One region of the Pectobacterium quasiaquaticum genome, then DNA from elsewhere that is predicted to be linked to it. Evidence: predicted binding sites of a transcription regulator. Region 1 holds the regulator's gene; the other holds the start of a gene.

Evidence for each region. Region 1 encodes Fur, which represses iron uptake genes when iron is present. Its sites were predicted from a motif close to ATAATAATGAGAACNACTATCAA; they were not measured.
Region 2: the regulator Fur is predicted to act here: its motif matches at 3,831-3,853, upstream of IG609_RS01925 (TonB-dependent receptor domain-containing protein).

What each region holds. Positions count from the first base shown of each region.
Region 1 is NZ_CP065177.1:3,093,387-3,100,358, reverse strand. It holds gene nagB (glucosamine-6-phosphate deaminase) at 1-10, opposite strand, end outside; gene nagE (N-acetylglucosamine-specific PTS transporter subunit IIBC) at 368-1,864, shown strand; gene glnS (glutamine--tRNA ligase) at 2,053-3,711, shown strand; gene fur (ferric iron uptake transcriptional regulator) at 3,774-4,223, opposite strand; gene fldA (flavodoxin FldA) at 4,553-5,080, opposite strand; gene IG609_RS14160 (methyl-accepting chemotaxis protein) at 5,957-6,972, shown strand, end outside.
Region 2 is NZ_CP065177.1:408,081-415,052, reverse strand. It holds gene ftsP (cell division protein FtsP) at 1-207, opposite strand, end outside; gene IG609_RS01935 (1-acylglycerol-3-phosphate O-acyltransferase) at 310-1,047, opposite strand; gene parC (DNA topoisomerase IV subunit A) at 1,198-3,471, opposite strand; gene IG609_RS01925 (TonB-dependent receptor domain-containing protein) at 3,966-6,368, shown strand; gene parE (DNA topoisomerase IV subunit B) at 6,619-6,972, opposite strand, start outside.

The DNA of each region.
Region 1 (6,972 bases):
TGAGTCTCATCGGCGCTCTCCTGATTTTTTAGTGGAATTAAATACGTTATTGCGCAAATCGCGCCAGTTGCGCGTTTTGTCTATGCATTAAAATTAGTCTACTCCGTTTTTTTTAATCTTGAAATAAGTTGGGGCTTTATTCAGGTATAAACTTTTTGTATGCAGTTTTTTGGTGATTTTTATCACATAATTACGGGGTTTAATTTGTGTAGCGAATTATTTTTCTTACACTCCCCTGAGAACTACTGCTGCCATGTTTTCTCGACAATGACGTTTTCGACAGCGACGTTCTTCGGCAGTGAAGTTTATTGGCAGGTTTGTTTGCCCCACAACATTTCATTACCTCGCAAAGGTAAGAGAGGGAAAAGTGAGTACTCTGAGCTATTTACAAAAAGTCGGTCGGGCATTGATGGTGCCTGTCGCGACGCTGCCTGCTGCCGCTATCCTGATGGGGATAGGTTACTGGATTGATCCGGTTGGTTGGGGAAGCGAGAACGCGTTGGCGGCACTCCTCATCAAATCGGGTGAGGCGATTATCGGGCATATGGCCGTGCTGTTTGCTGTCGGTGTCGCGTACGGTATGTCGAAAGATAAAGATGGTGCGGCGGCATTGACCGGTTTTGTCGGCTATCTGGTGCTGACCACGCTGTGTTCACCGGCCGTTGTTGCCATGATCCAACGGATCCCTGTTGAACAGGTACCCGCCGCATTTGGCAAGATTGAAAACCAGTTCATCGGGATTCTGGTCGGTGTCATGTCCGCCGAGATGTATAACCGTTTTAGTCAGGTTGAGTTACCCAAGGCGCTGTCGTTCTTCAGCGGACGCCGTTTGGTTCCGATTCTGGTTTCCTTCCTGATGATTCTGGTGGCGTTCATTTTAATGTACGTCTGGCCGGTGATTTACAATGCGCTGGTGTCGTTCGGTGAACACATTCAACAGATGGGGTCGGTCGGCGCTGGGGTTTATGCCTTCTTTAACCGCTTGTTGATTCCTGTTGGATTGCACCATGCGCTGAATTCCGTGTTCTGGTTTGATGTCGCGGGTATCAACGATATTCCTAACTTCCTGGCCGGCCAACAGTCTATCGATTCTGGTAAAGCCGTCGTGGGGATCACCGGACGTTATCAGGCAGGCTTCTTCCCGATTATGATGTTCGGTTTGCCGGGTGCCGCGCTGGCGATTTATCACTGCGCACGCCCTGAAAACAAAAGCAAAGTGGCTGGGATTATGTTGGCGGCGGCATTTGCCTCCTTCTTTACCGGGATCACCGAGCCGCTGGAATTCTCCTTCATGTTTGTTGCGCCGGTGCTGTATTTCCTGCATGCGCTGCTGACCGGTTTTTCTGTTTTTATCGCGGCCAGCATGCATTGGATTGCCGGCTTTGGTTTCAGTGCGGGTCTGGTCGATATGGTGCTGTCCTCACGTAACCCGCTGGCCACCCAGTGGTACATGCTGCTTGCTCAGGGGCTGGTATTCTTCGCCATTTACTATGTGGTGTTCCGCTTTACCATCACTCGCTTCAATCTGTTAACGCCAGGGCGTGAGCTGGCTGTGAGCGGTAGTGAAGCCGATGGCTATGACGTGAGCACGGCGTCTGCGGGCGCGAAATCAAGTGATACGGCGACGCTGGCGCGGGGCTATTTGCAGGCGCTTGGCGGAAAAGCCAATCTGACGGGCATTGATGCCTGTATCACACGTCTGCGTTTGAACGTGGCTGATTCTTCTCTGGTTGATGATGCACAGGCAAAACGTCTTGGTGCGGCGGGCGTTATTCGTCTGAATAAGCAGAGCGTACAGATTGTGGTAGGTACGCAGGCTGAATCGATAGCGACCGCGCTGAAAGCAGAGTATGACAAGATATAATGACAAGGTGTAATACGACGATGTTGATCGTTTAACGCGGTGTTATACCGATGAAATGGATAGGGCGAGATAGCAATCTCGCCCTTTTTTTTCGTTATGAATAATTAAATGAAACTAACGGTTGTTTCCCAGCGTAGCTTGTTGGATCATTGTCGGTTATACGTCGTTTTAGCATTGAGGAATGAAGAATGAGTGAGGCTGAAGCCCGCCCAACCAACTTTATCCGTCAGATTATTGATGAAGATCTGGCGTCCGGTAAGCATGACCATATTCAGACGCGTTTCCCGCCAGAGCCGAACGGCTATCTGCATATTGGGCATGCAAAGTCTATTTGCCTGAATTTTGGTATCGCGCGTGACTATCAGGGGCAATGCAACCTGCGTTTTGACGATACCAATCCGGTAAAAGAAGACATCGAATACGTTGAGTCGATCAAACGTGACGTCGAGTGGCTGGGTTTTTCATGGAGCGGCGACGTTCGCTATTCTTCTGATTATTTCGATCAACTGCACGCTTATGCGGTTGAGCTGATCGGTAAAGGGCTGGCTTACGTTGATGAACTGACGCCTGAGCAGATTCGCGAATACCGTGGTACGTTGACGGCTCCAGGCAAAAACAGCCCTTATCGCGATCGCACCGTGCAGGAAAACCTGACGCTGTTTGAAAAAATGCGTAACGGTGGTTTTGCGGAAGGTACAGCCTGTCTGCGTGCAAAAATCGATATGGCATCGTCCTTTATCGTGATGCGCGATCCGGTGTTGTATCGCATTAAATTTGCCGATCATCATCAGACGGGCAACAAGTGGTGCATCTACCCGATGTATGACTTCACCCACTGCATTTCCGATGCGCTGGAAGGGATCACGCATTCGCTGTGTACGCTGGAATTCCAGGACAACCGCCGTCTGTATGACTGGGTGCTGGATAACATCACCATTCCTTGCCATCCACGTCAGTACGAGTTCTCCCGCCTCAATCTCGAATACGCGATTATGTCCAAGCGTAAGCTGAATCAACTGGTGGTGGAAAACGTCGTTGAAGGATGGGACGATCCGCGTATGCCGACCATCTCTGGTCTGCGTCGTCGTGGTTACAGCGCAGCCTCTATCCGTGAATTCTGTGCGCGCATCGGCGTAACGAAACAGGATAACAACGTGGAAATGGCCGCGCTTGAGTCCTGTATCCGCGATGATCTGAATGAGAACGCTCCGCGCGCCATGGCGGTGCTGGATCCGGTCAAAGTCGTTGTCGAGAATCTGTCAGCCGAGCACGAAGAGTTTGTCGCGATGCCAAACCATCCGAACAAGCCAGAAATGGGTTCACGTCAGGTCGCATTCAGTCGCGAAGTTTACATCGATCGTGCTGACTTCCGTGAAGAAGCCAACAAGCAGTACAAGCGTCTGGTGCTGGGTAAAGAAGTGCGTCTGCGTAACGCTTATGTGATCAAAGCAGAGCGCATTGAAAAAGACGAGCAGGGCACTATCACCACGATCTACTGTAGCTATGATGCGGAAACGTTGAGCAAAGATCCGGCTGATGGTCGTAAAGTGAAAGGCGTTATCCACTGGGTTTCTGCGGCACACGCGGTACCCGCTGAATTCCGCTTGTACGATCGCCTGTTCAGTGTGGCAAACCCGGGCGCGGCGGAAGACTTCCTGTCGACGATTAATCCAGATTCACTGAAAATTACGCAAGGTTTTGTAGAAGCAAGCCTGGCGCAGGCAGAAGCTGAGAAAGCGTATCAGTTTGAGCGTGAAGGTTATTTCTGTGCTGACCGCGTTTACTCCAGTGCAGAACATCTGGTGTTTAACCGTACGGTTGGGCTACGTGATACCTGGGTAGGCTAAGGCCAGCGGTAAGAAGACAAAAATAAAACCGCCTCGGCGGTTTTATTTTTTATGCGGTCGATTTATCGTGTTGAATCGTGCAGGGTTTCATCCTCTCGGCAATCCCCTTCACTGCAATGCCCATAAAGATACAGACTGTGGTTGGACAGTTTGATGCCGTGTCTTTCTGCGATCTCGCGCTGACGTGCTTCGATAGATTCATCTCGGAATTCAATGACTTTGCCACAGTCGAGGCAAATTAAGTGATCGTGATGATGCTGCTGCGTCAATTCAAAGACGGATTTGCCACCTTCGAAGTTATGACGGGTTACGATACCCGCATCATCAAACTGGTTGAGCACGCGATAGACGGTAGCAAGACCAATCTCTTCGCCCATATCAATCAGTTTTTTATATAAATCTTCCGCACTGACGTGATGGCAGACAGGGTCCTGTAACACTTCCAGTATTTTCAGTCTTGGAAGAGTGACTTTTAGGCCGGCCTTCTTTAATGCGGTATTGTTGTCAGTCATGCGGGTTTAATCCTGTTGCTTACTTATCAATGGAGGCTGCCTAGCCTATGACATCGGTCGGCGCAAAAAATGCAAAAGCGTCTCAATTATAGAACCGCGCATACAAAATGAAAACAAGCGAATGTTAACAATATTGTCCCCATTCACACTATTGGTATACAACGCAATCCGTTGTTGATGAATGAGGAAATGTTGATGCACATACAAAGCCGATGGGATTATTGTACAGGTTTACTGATAGAAGTTAAAAAAATGTATCAATTATTATCAAAGGTTTTATCTATCAATTCTGTTTCGGCTCTGATCGGGATTATCAGAGCCGAAATGGCTTAACCCACCAGTTCTTCCAGGTTCAACTCATCGCTGATCTGTTTCACCCACGTCGTTACGCGTTCGCTGGTCAGTTCAGGCTGACGGTCTTCATCGATAGCCAAGCCGATGAAGTGATTGTCGTCAGCGAGTCCTTTAGAGGCTTCAAAGTAATAGCCGTCTGTTGGCCAGTGGCCGATAATTGTCGCACCGCGAGGCTCAATAATGTCACGGATGGTGCCCATGGCATCACAGAAGTATTCTGCATAGTCTTCCTGATCGCCGCAGCCAAACAGGGCAACCAATTTTCCTGTGAAATCCACTTCTTCCAGCGACGGGAAGAAGTCATCCCAATCGCACTGAGCTTCACCGTAATACCAGGTTGGAATACCCAGCAGCAGAATATCGAAACCTTCGAGGTCTTCTTTGCTGCTTTTGGCGATGTCATGAACATCAGCGACGTTGGTTCCTAACTGCTGTTGAATCGTTTTGGCGATGTTTTCAGTGTTGCCAGTATCACTGCCAAAGAATATTCCGATGAGTGCCATGAATTGAATAACCTCTTGATTCCTAATGGTATGGTGTAATGTTTCACCCACTTATCTGTTAATAATAACAGACACTCACATCGGGAGAAACTCGTATCGGTAAGGATGCGTAAATCAAGAGTGTGTGAAATGCGAGGTAAGTCAGAAAACGAAAACATCGCGACTGATGCAAAATTTCCTATAATGAATAGGGATCATGTTGTCGTCTGAGATTATGTGTACATTCCCTTAATAAATTTATGGTTGTTTATTTATAACGGCGTTTCATTTTTTATGAATGTACTTTTTATTTTATGGTTTGTTTCGGTTGTAATTAAAAGCAGGCTTCTGTTTGTGGATTATAAAACTATGGAATTGAACATGACTATTCGTGGGGAATAAAATGCGTACAAAAGATAATGTTTTTATAGAATTGAAAATCTGGCACATTTCTCGGGAATATTCCCAATGAATGGGAATAAGAATTATAACCATTTGCAACTGAAGTAATGCAAGTCTATAAGGGAGGTATTCTTTTGATGTTAAAGAATAAAGTGAAATTGCATTCAAACTGCCCTGTCGCCTAATAACATGTCCATGCTAACGCCCGCAGGATGCGTGCGGTGAATTATCTCGCAAGCCTATGATTAGATAGCTTATATCTATAAAAATAGGTGGGTTTATTTTCAGTATGAAAATTTATATTAATAAATGTAGCGAGAACGCTAAATATTCTCTGTATTTAGCCGATGAATTAGCGTGGTTTTTGAGTTTTCAACTCGGTGAAATGTGAACGCTAGGGAGAAGTGACTTGTTTCATGTTATGAATTTTCTGATTCATATCGGTTGATTAGCGATAAAAATCTTTTTAACCATTTTCCTGATTTGGAGTGAACGATGAAACTTATAAAAAATATTGCCATCAGAACCGCGATGCTATGGGTGCTGGGCATTTTTTGTGTTCTTTGGGGGGGCGTATCGATATATACCATGTTCTCTTTTAAAGAGATGACGGCGACCTCAAAAACCAGCACTTTGTTGGTTCAGAATATGAATTTTATCAACCAGGGCAACGATCAATATTTCCGTATGGTAACCCGTCTGGCGCGTGCGGTTGACGCTCGTCGCAGCGGTGATAATGCCACCGCAGATAAAGAGCAGGCTTCAGCACTTGTCGCGCTGGATAAACTGAAATCTGATTTGGTGGCGTTTAATGCTATCGACCATGCGGATCTGGATGCTGCGCTAGTACAGGCCGTCAGCCGTGACTGGAATAACCTCGTGACTCAGGGGGTTGAACCGCTTTACCAGAAGGCCGCTTCCAACGCGCTGGATGACTACCAAAATCAGGCCAAGAATGTTGTGCCGCCATTGAGCCGTCAGTTTGGCGTCTCTCTCTCCGCATTCAGTAACGCCAGCGCAGAGAAATTTGATGCAGCGGGTGTTCGTTTTGAACAAATCACCACGATTGGGCAGAACATTTTACTGAGTGGATTGGTTATCGGTCTGATTATGCTATTCCTGACCGACCGCTATCTGGTGATGTGTCTGGTTCGTCCATTGAACGATCTGCGTTATCACTTTAGCGCGATTGCTTCTGGTCATTTGGGTAAACCGATTCTGGACTTTGGTAATAACTGTGTCGGTCGCTTGTTCCCATTGCTGCGTGAAATGCAGGGGAGTTTGGCCAGCACGGTTAGCACGATCAGAAACAGCACGGATTCCATCTATCAGGGCGCTTCTGAGATTGCCGCAGGCAACAACGATCTGTCTTCACGTACCGAAGAGCAGGCTTCCGCGCTGGAAGAAACCGCGGCGAGCATGGAGCAACTGACAGCAACGGTGAAACAGAACGCCGAAAATGCCAACCATGCCAGCCAACTGGCATTGCAAGCTTCGACAACGGCGAAGAA
Region 2 (6,972 bases), 1.8 Mb from region 1:
GCCCCAAATGGCGGTCTTACGGTCACCGGAAAATGCCCAATGGGCACGTTGCATGGTTAGAAAAAGAGGCTGGCCTCGGCGCGACTCCAGTAATGGCGGTATCGGCAATGCGATGGGATTCCCACTGGCTTTCGCCACCCGTGGTGTCATACCCGCGCATAACGCAAAGCCCGATGCCTGAATAAACTGACGTCGGCTGAGTGACATAATGACTCCGTAACTCCAATAAACCGTAAGCAAAGTTTATCTTCCGATTCGTTCTTAAATAGGCAATCGGAAGCAATAATCGCGTAACTCGATGGGGTAAGTTTATTTTTTGTCTGCTGCTTCGCGTGCCGCGACTTCCGCATCCAGCTCCGCAATCCTAGCAGCCATCACATCATGGCAGTGTGCAGCAAGTTCGCGAACCTGCTCTTTGGTATATGCGCGGGTATCGATGGGTGGCAACATTTCTACGATAACGAGTCCGTTATTCCAGCGGTTCAACTTCACCTTGTTGCTGGTCGTAGAAACGCAAATCGGCACAATTGGCACGTCTGCGCTAATCGCAGCATGAAAGGCACCGGTTTTGAATGGCATCAGGCCGCGTCCACGGCTGCGCGTACCTTCAGGGAACATCCAGATAGACGTGTTGCGCTCTTTAATATGCTTCACGACTTGGGCAATGGTGCCATGCGCTTTGGCGCGGTTTTCACGGTCAATCAGCAAGTTACCCGTCAGCCAATAAAGTGGCCCGAAGAACGGGATCCACAGCAGGCTTTTCTTACCCACGGTAACGGTACGAGGCTGAACCGCGCTAGATACCGTGACCATATCGTAGTTGTTCTGATGGTTCGCGATATAGATGCAGTTGCCGTAATGCGCCGCTTCTTCCGGTATCCGCATTTCTACTTTCAAGCCAAACACCACAGACAAGCGACCAAAAAGATGGCCGAAGGTCGCGACATGGCGGGGATTTCGAGGGCTGAACAGGCAGTAAAACAAGCCAAAAATACAGATCAAAATCGAAAATATAATGACAATAAAAAAACGCAAAATGGATAACATAGCAACCTCATGAGCCGACAGCCGCCGCTAGTATAGCGATTCCGCGCTAAAACACACGGTGATTCAATTTGCAGCGGGATGGCAACCAGAAACTAAAGAAAGGCGATATGACACCGCCTTTCTCAACATGCACAAGACAATACGGAAGCGTTATTCTTCACTGCTGCCGGTGGTGTCAACCTGCTGGGGTGCATCCACCTCAATCCGGTCAATACCTTTTAACCCACGCAGCAACGTGCCTTTCAGTCCGCGTTTGCCCTGATAATTCTGAAAATCATTGGGGCGTAGCAACTGTTTGCGCTTACCAACGTAGAGCGTGACAGAAGCCTGCGGCGGTAATAGAAGCAACTGAGCCAGACGATCTTTGCCTTCCGCAAAATCAGCCGAAGAGATGGAGACAATCTTGTTGCCCTTGCCTTTCGACAGCTGTGGCAGCTCGGATACAGGGAACAGCAGCATTCTGCCTGCGGCAGTGATCGCCATCAGCAGATTATCGTCGCCGTTGATCTCGATCGGTGCCAGCACCTTCGCATTATCCGGCAGCGTGATCAGCGTTTTTCCTGCGCGGTTACGCGTCACCAAATCACTGAAGGTACACACAAAACCATAGCCTGCATCCGATGCCATCAGTAGCAGTTGATCGTCTGCGGCCATCAGCACTTGTTCCACCTTCGCACCCGGCGGCAGCGTGCGTTTACTTGTTAGCGGTTCACCCTGACCACGAGCAGAAGGCAACTCATTCTGATCCAGTGCATAGCTGCGGCCAGTAGAGTCAATAAACACCACAGGCTGATTGCTTTTCCCTTTCGCAGCATCACGGAAGCTATCACCCGCTTTATAACTCAGCCCAGTTGGGTCGATATCATGCCCTTTGGCACTGCGTACCCAGCCCATTTCCGACAGCACAATGGTGACCGGTTCGGAAGGCGTTAACTCGTGCTCGTTCATCGCTTTGGCTTCGCTGCGTTCATGCAGCGGAGAACGACGATCGTCACCATAGACTTGCGCATCGGACTGAATTTCTTTCTTAATCAGGTTACTGAGCTTACGGTCTGACGCCAGCAGTGCTTGAAGCTGATCGCGCTCTTTTGCCAAATCGCCCTGCTCACCGCGGATTTTCACCTCTTCCAGCTTGGCCAAATGACGTAATTTCAGCTCCAGGATCGCTTCAGCCTGTGTTTCACTCAGGCTGAACTGGCGCATCAGAACGGGCTTCGGTTCATCTTCCGTGCGGATGATATGAATGACTTCATCGATATTCAGGAACGCGATCAGCAAACCTTCAAGGATATGCAGGCGCTTGAGCACTTTTTCCAGACGGTAGTTCAGACGGCGGCACACGGTATCGCGACGGAAGACCAGCCATTCACTCAGGATCTCGACCAGCCCTTTCACGCTCGGGCGACCATCCAGACCGATCATGTTCATGTTAACGCGATAGCTTTTTTCCAGATCGGTCGTGGCGAACAGGTGGTTCATCACCTGATCCATATCGATCCGGTTCGAGCGCGGCACCAATACCAGACGGGTTGGATTCTCGTGATCCGATTCATCACGCAGGTCTTCGACCATCGGCAGCTTCTTCGCACGCATCTGGCTGGCAATCTGCTCCAGCACTTTGGCACCAGAAACCTGATGTGGCAGCGCGGTAATCACGACATCACCGTCTTCTTTCTTCCACACCGCACGCATACGCACGGAACCACGGCCATTCTGGTAGAGTTTGCGCACTTCATCGCGTGGCGTGATGATTTCAGCTTCTGTTGGGAAATCCGGCCCTTGAACATGCTGCAATAACTCGTCCAGCGAGGCCTTCGGGTTTTCCAGCAGCATTACCGCAGCGGCGGCGACTTCACGCACGTTGTGCGGCGGTATGTCCGTGGCCATCCCTACGGCGATTCCGGTGGTGCCGTTCAGCAGAATATTCGGCAGACGCGCAGGCAGCATCTTCGGCTCTTGCATCGTGCCGTCAAAGTTCGGGGTGTAATCGACCGTGCCCTGCCCGAGTTCGGACAGCAGCAGTTCCGCATATTTGGACAGCCGCGATTCGGTATAACGCATGGCGGCGAAGGATTTCGGGTCGTCCGGTGCCCCCCAGTTCCCCTGACCATCCACCAGCGGATAGCGGTACGAGAACGGCTGCGCCATCAGCACCATTGCTTCATAGCAGGCGCTGTCGCCGTGCGGATGGTATTTACCCAGCACGTCACCCACGGTACGGGCAGATTTTTTGAATTTGGCGCTGGCATTCAGTCCCAGCTCGGACATCGCATACACGATGCGACGCTGCACAGGCTTCAGGCCATCGCCAATGAACGGCAATGCCCTGTCCATGATGACGTACATGGAATAATTTAGGTATGCATTTTCGGTAAACGTGCGCAGCGCAAGGCTTTCTGCGCCGTCATGAGTCATCTCACTCATTTATCTCACTTCCCTCACATCGCGGCGCGATGGTTACGCTTTCCGGCACGCCATAGCGGCGGTATGTTTGGCGAGAATAGTACCTTATCTAATGAGGTGATGTCACAGGGAACCATTCGCAGGGAACCGCGCCACAGGAGTGAGTCACGTACTTCTTTAGCCGGTATCCAGAATGAGTCCGGGTACTCGCGGTTAAGCGCTTCATCATCGTCCAGCTCGTAGTGTTCGGTTTCATAAGTCAGTCATTTCATTACGCCTCATTGAGGCATAGCCAGTCGCTTTCATTTTGATAGCAACCATCCCGTTTCATTAAGAATTATTCATCATCGTTGCAACATCAGATGATAATGCTTAGCATATTGATAATGGTTATCATTACCACATGATAATTAATGTTATTTGCCGTTTTGCATTTCCCTTGCAGACGTTAGCGACCAGCACGCCATGTTTCCCCAACGCCGCTGGCCAGAACAACCTTATAGCAGAGTATCATTATGTTAATTAACAAGAATTTAAATAAAATTCTTCTCACCGGCATCTTGACTGGCGTTGCGCTGAACGGGATGGCAGCGGATAGCACCACAGGTAACAACGCACTCAACGTGAAGAATCAAGACGATTCGGCGTCGAAAACGGGACAGACTGACGATGTGATGACGGTTCACTCGCCAAAAGTCGAGAAAAAAGCCGGTTCAATTACGACGCTGACTGCCGCAGACATGCAAAGAGAAGGCGGCAACAATTTCGGCACGATCATGCGCTATCAACCTTTGGTGAGCGCAACAGGATCCAGCGGCGGCAGCAATACAGGGAAAAGCGGCTTCGACCGCGGCGGTTACACGGGCTACAACATTCGCGGCATTGAAAGCAACCGTGTAGCGATCGATACCGATGGCATCGCCCTGCCTAATGCCACGGGCCGCAGCTACGCCAGCCGTGCCGGATTCAATACCTTCGGCATGGGACGGGACTATATCGACCCTTACGTGTACAGCAGCGTCGATATTGAGTCGGGCGTCACCTCCGCAGAAAATACGGTCAACGCACTCGGGGGCAGCGTCTCCTTTCGGCCAAAATCTGCCGATAATTACCTAAAAGCAGGCAAGCAGGACTACTTCGGTTTCCAGAGTGACTACGATTCCGCCAACCATGGTTGGCATAATGGCATCACCGCCGCAGGCGGTGATGACGAACTGCGCGGCATTGTCGTGCTCAGCCGCCGCGACGGCCAGCAAACGCGTAATAACAGCGACGAGATCGCCGCTTACCCCGCCAACTGGCACTCTAACGCCATTTTGGCGTCCGGTATTTGGCAGGCTAACGATGAGCATCAGCTCACCGGTACGCTGGATTATTACCATAAAACTAACCACACCCATTATGACTACTGGGGTAGTCTGCCAAGCAGCAACAACACCATTTACGGCACGGCGCAACAGAGCAGCGAGACACGCCGTTGGACCGCCAGCCTGAAAGATCGCTGGACGCCCGTTAACAACACGCTGGTCGATTTGGTTGATAGCCGCATTTACTTCCAAAACAGCGAATCACACGACAATACCTGGCTGCCCGCAACCACAGGGATGGCGGCAGCAGATAGCCACCGCGTCTATTCTGACTACAATGTCACCACCTATGGGTTCGATACCCATATGGTGAAAAGCTGGGATCGCCACGAGTTCAGTTGGGGTCTTAACGCCAGCCAAAGCAAGACAGAGCGCCCGTTCAGGCAATCACCGAATCAAACGGGTGCCAATAACCTCATGCAGCCAGAAGCCGATAGCAACAGCTACACCGTCGGCGGCTTTGTGCAGGATACCGCTACGTGGGATCTGGCGGGGCACGCCTTCTCGGTTGTCCCTGCCGTACGCGCCATCCACCAGCGTACCAAACCGACCAATACGGTTCGCCTGAGCGGTGACGGCAGTGTCATCAGTGAATCCGATGTCAACAAACTGTACGGCAAAGCCAACAGCGATACGCAAGTCCTGCCGTCTCTGAGCTTCCTCTATGACATCACGCCGACGCTGACAACCTATTTGCAGTACCGTCGTGGCGCACAGTTCCCGGATGCCAGCCAGCTTTATGGCAGCACCAACCTGGACGCCAACTATGCCGGACCAGTTCAGTATGCCTTTATCGGCAATAGCGACCTCAAAACGGAAACCAGCAACAACGTAGAGTGGGGATTAAAAGGGGAAGCGACGGAGGGGGTCACCTTCCGTACCGCGCTGTTCTACAACACGTATAAGAACTTTATCGCCAATACCCGCTACCGTCGTAGCGCCAACCCCGATAAATTCGTCAATGTACCAAGTAATATCAGCACGATATATCAGGCGGAAAACCGCGATAAAGCCTACATCTACGGTGGTGAGGTCAGCAGCAAAATACAGCTAGGCACCTGGTTCCCAGCGGTTGATGGGCTCAGCACCACGCTGGCGTTTGGCTACACCAAAGGCCAATCGCAATCGCGCTACCTCGGCGACCGCTATGTCGATCTCGACAGCGTTGCGCCAATGAAAGCCGTGGTAGGTATCGCCTATGATGATCCTGCCCAACGCTACGGTGCTGCCCTGACATCTACCTTCCAGAAAGGTAAGCAGGCGAAGGATACCAGTCGCGAAAGCTATACCAATGCTGGCAACGCGATCGCCACCTCGAATACCGAATATATGCGCATTCCCGGCTATGGCATGGTTGACCTGACCGCCTACTATCGCATTAGCAAGAACGTGAAAGTCAGCGGTGGCGTGTATAACCTGACTGACCGTAAGTATTGGGATTATCTCAGCAGCCGTCAGATTGAAACCAACGATCGGCAGGGACAGTATGACCGCGCCCTCTCCGTGCAGCCTGGTCGTTCCTTCCAACTGGGTGTGAATGTGGACTTTTAATCAATAGTGTTATGCGCAAGCGCGCATTTTGCTGATTAACGCAGGCACCTGGACGAACACTTTGCCAGATCGACGTTTTAGGTACCTTTCTACCGCTGTGGGCAACACCTCACAGCGGATTTTCTGTGAGTTCCTCGCTCATAAAATCGAGAAAGCAGGTAATGCGCGCCACTAGCTGACTATTGCGATAATACACCGCGTGACTTTTATAAACGAATATACCTGCCTCGATGAGGTGTTTACTCAAGCGTTAGACCTCGATCTCCGCCTTATCGCCTTTCTCTTGCAGCCAGTTGCGGCGATCTTCCGAGCGTTTCTTCGCTAGCAGCATATCCATCATCGCCATCGTCTGATCGATATCCTCTTCGCTGATGGTCAACTGCACCAGACGGCGAGTATTCGGATCCAGCGTAGTTTCGCGCAGCTGTAGCGGGTTCATTTCGCCCAGACCTTTAAAGCGCTGCACGTTAGGCTTGCCTTTCTTACGCTTAAGCTGCTCCAGCACGCCCGCTTTTTCCTCTTCATCCAGCGCGTAGTAAACTTCTTTGCCCAGATCGATGCGGTACAACGGCGGCATCGCGACATAAACATGCCCGCCCTGAAC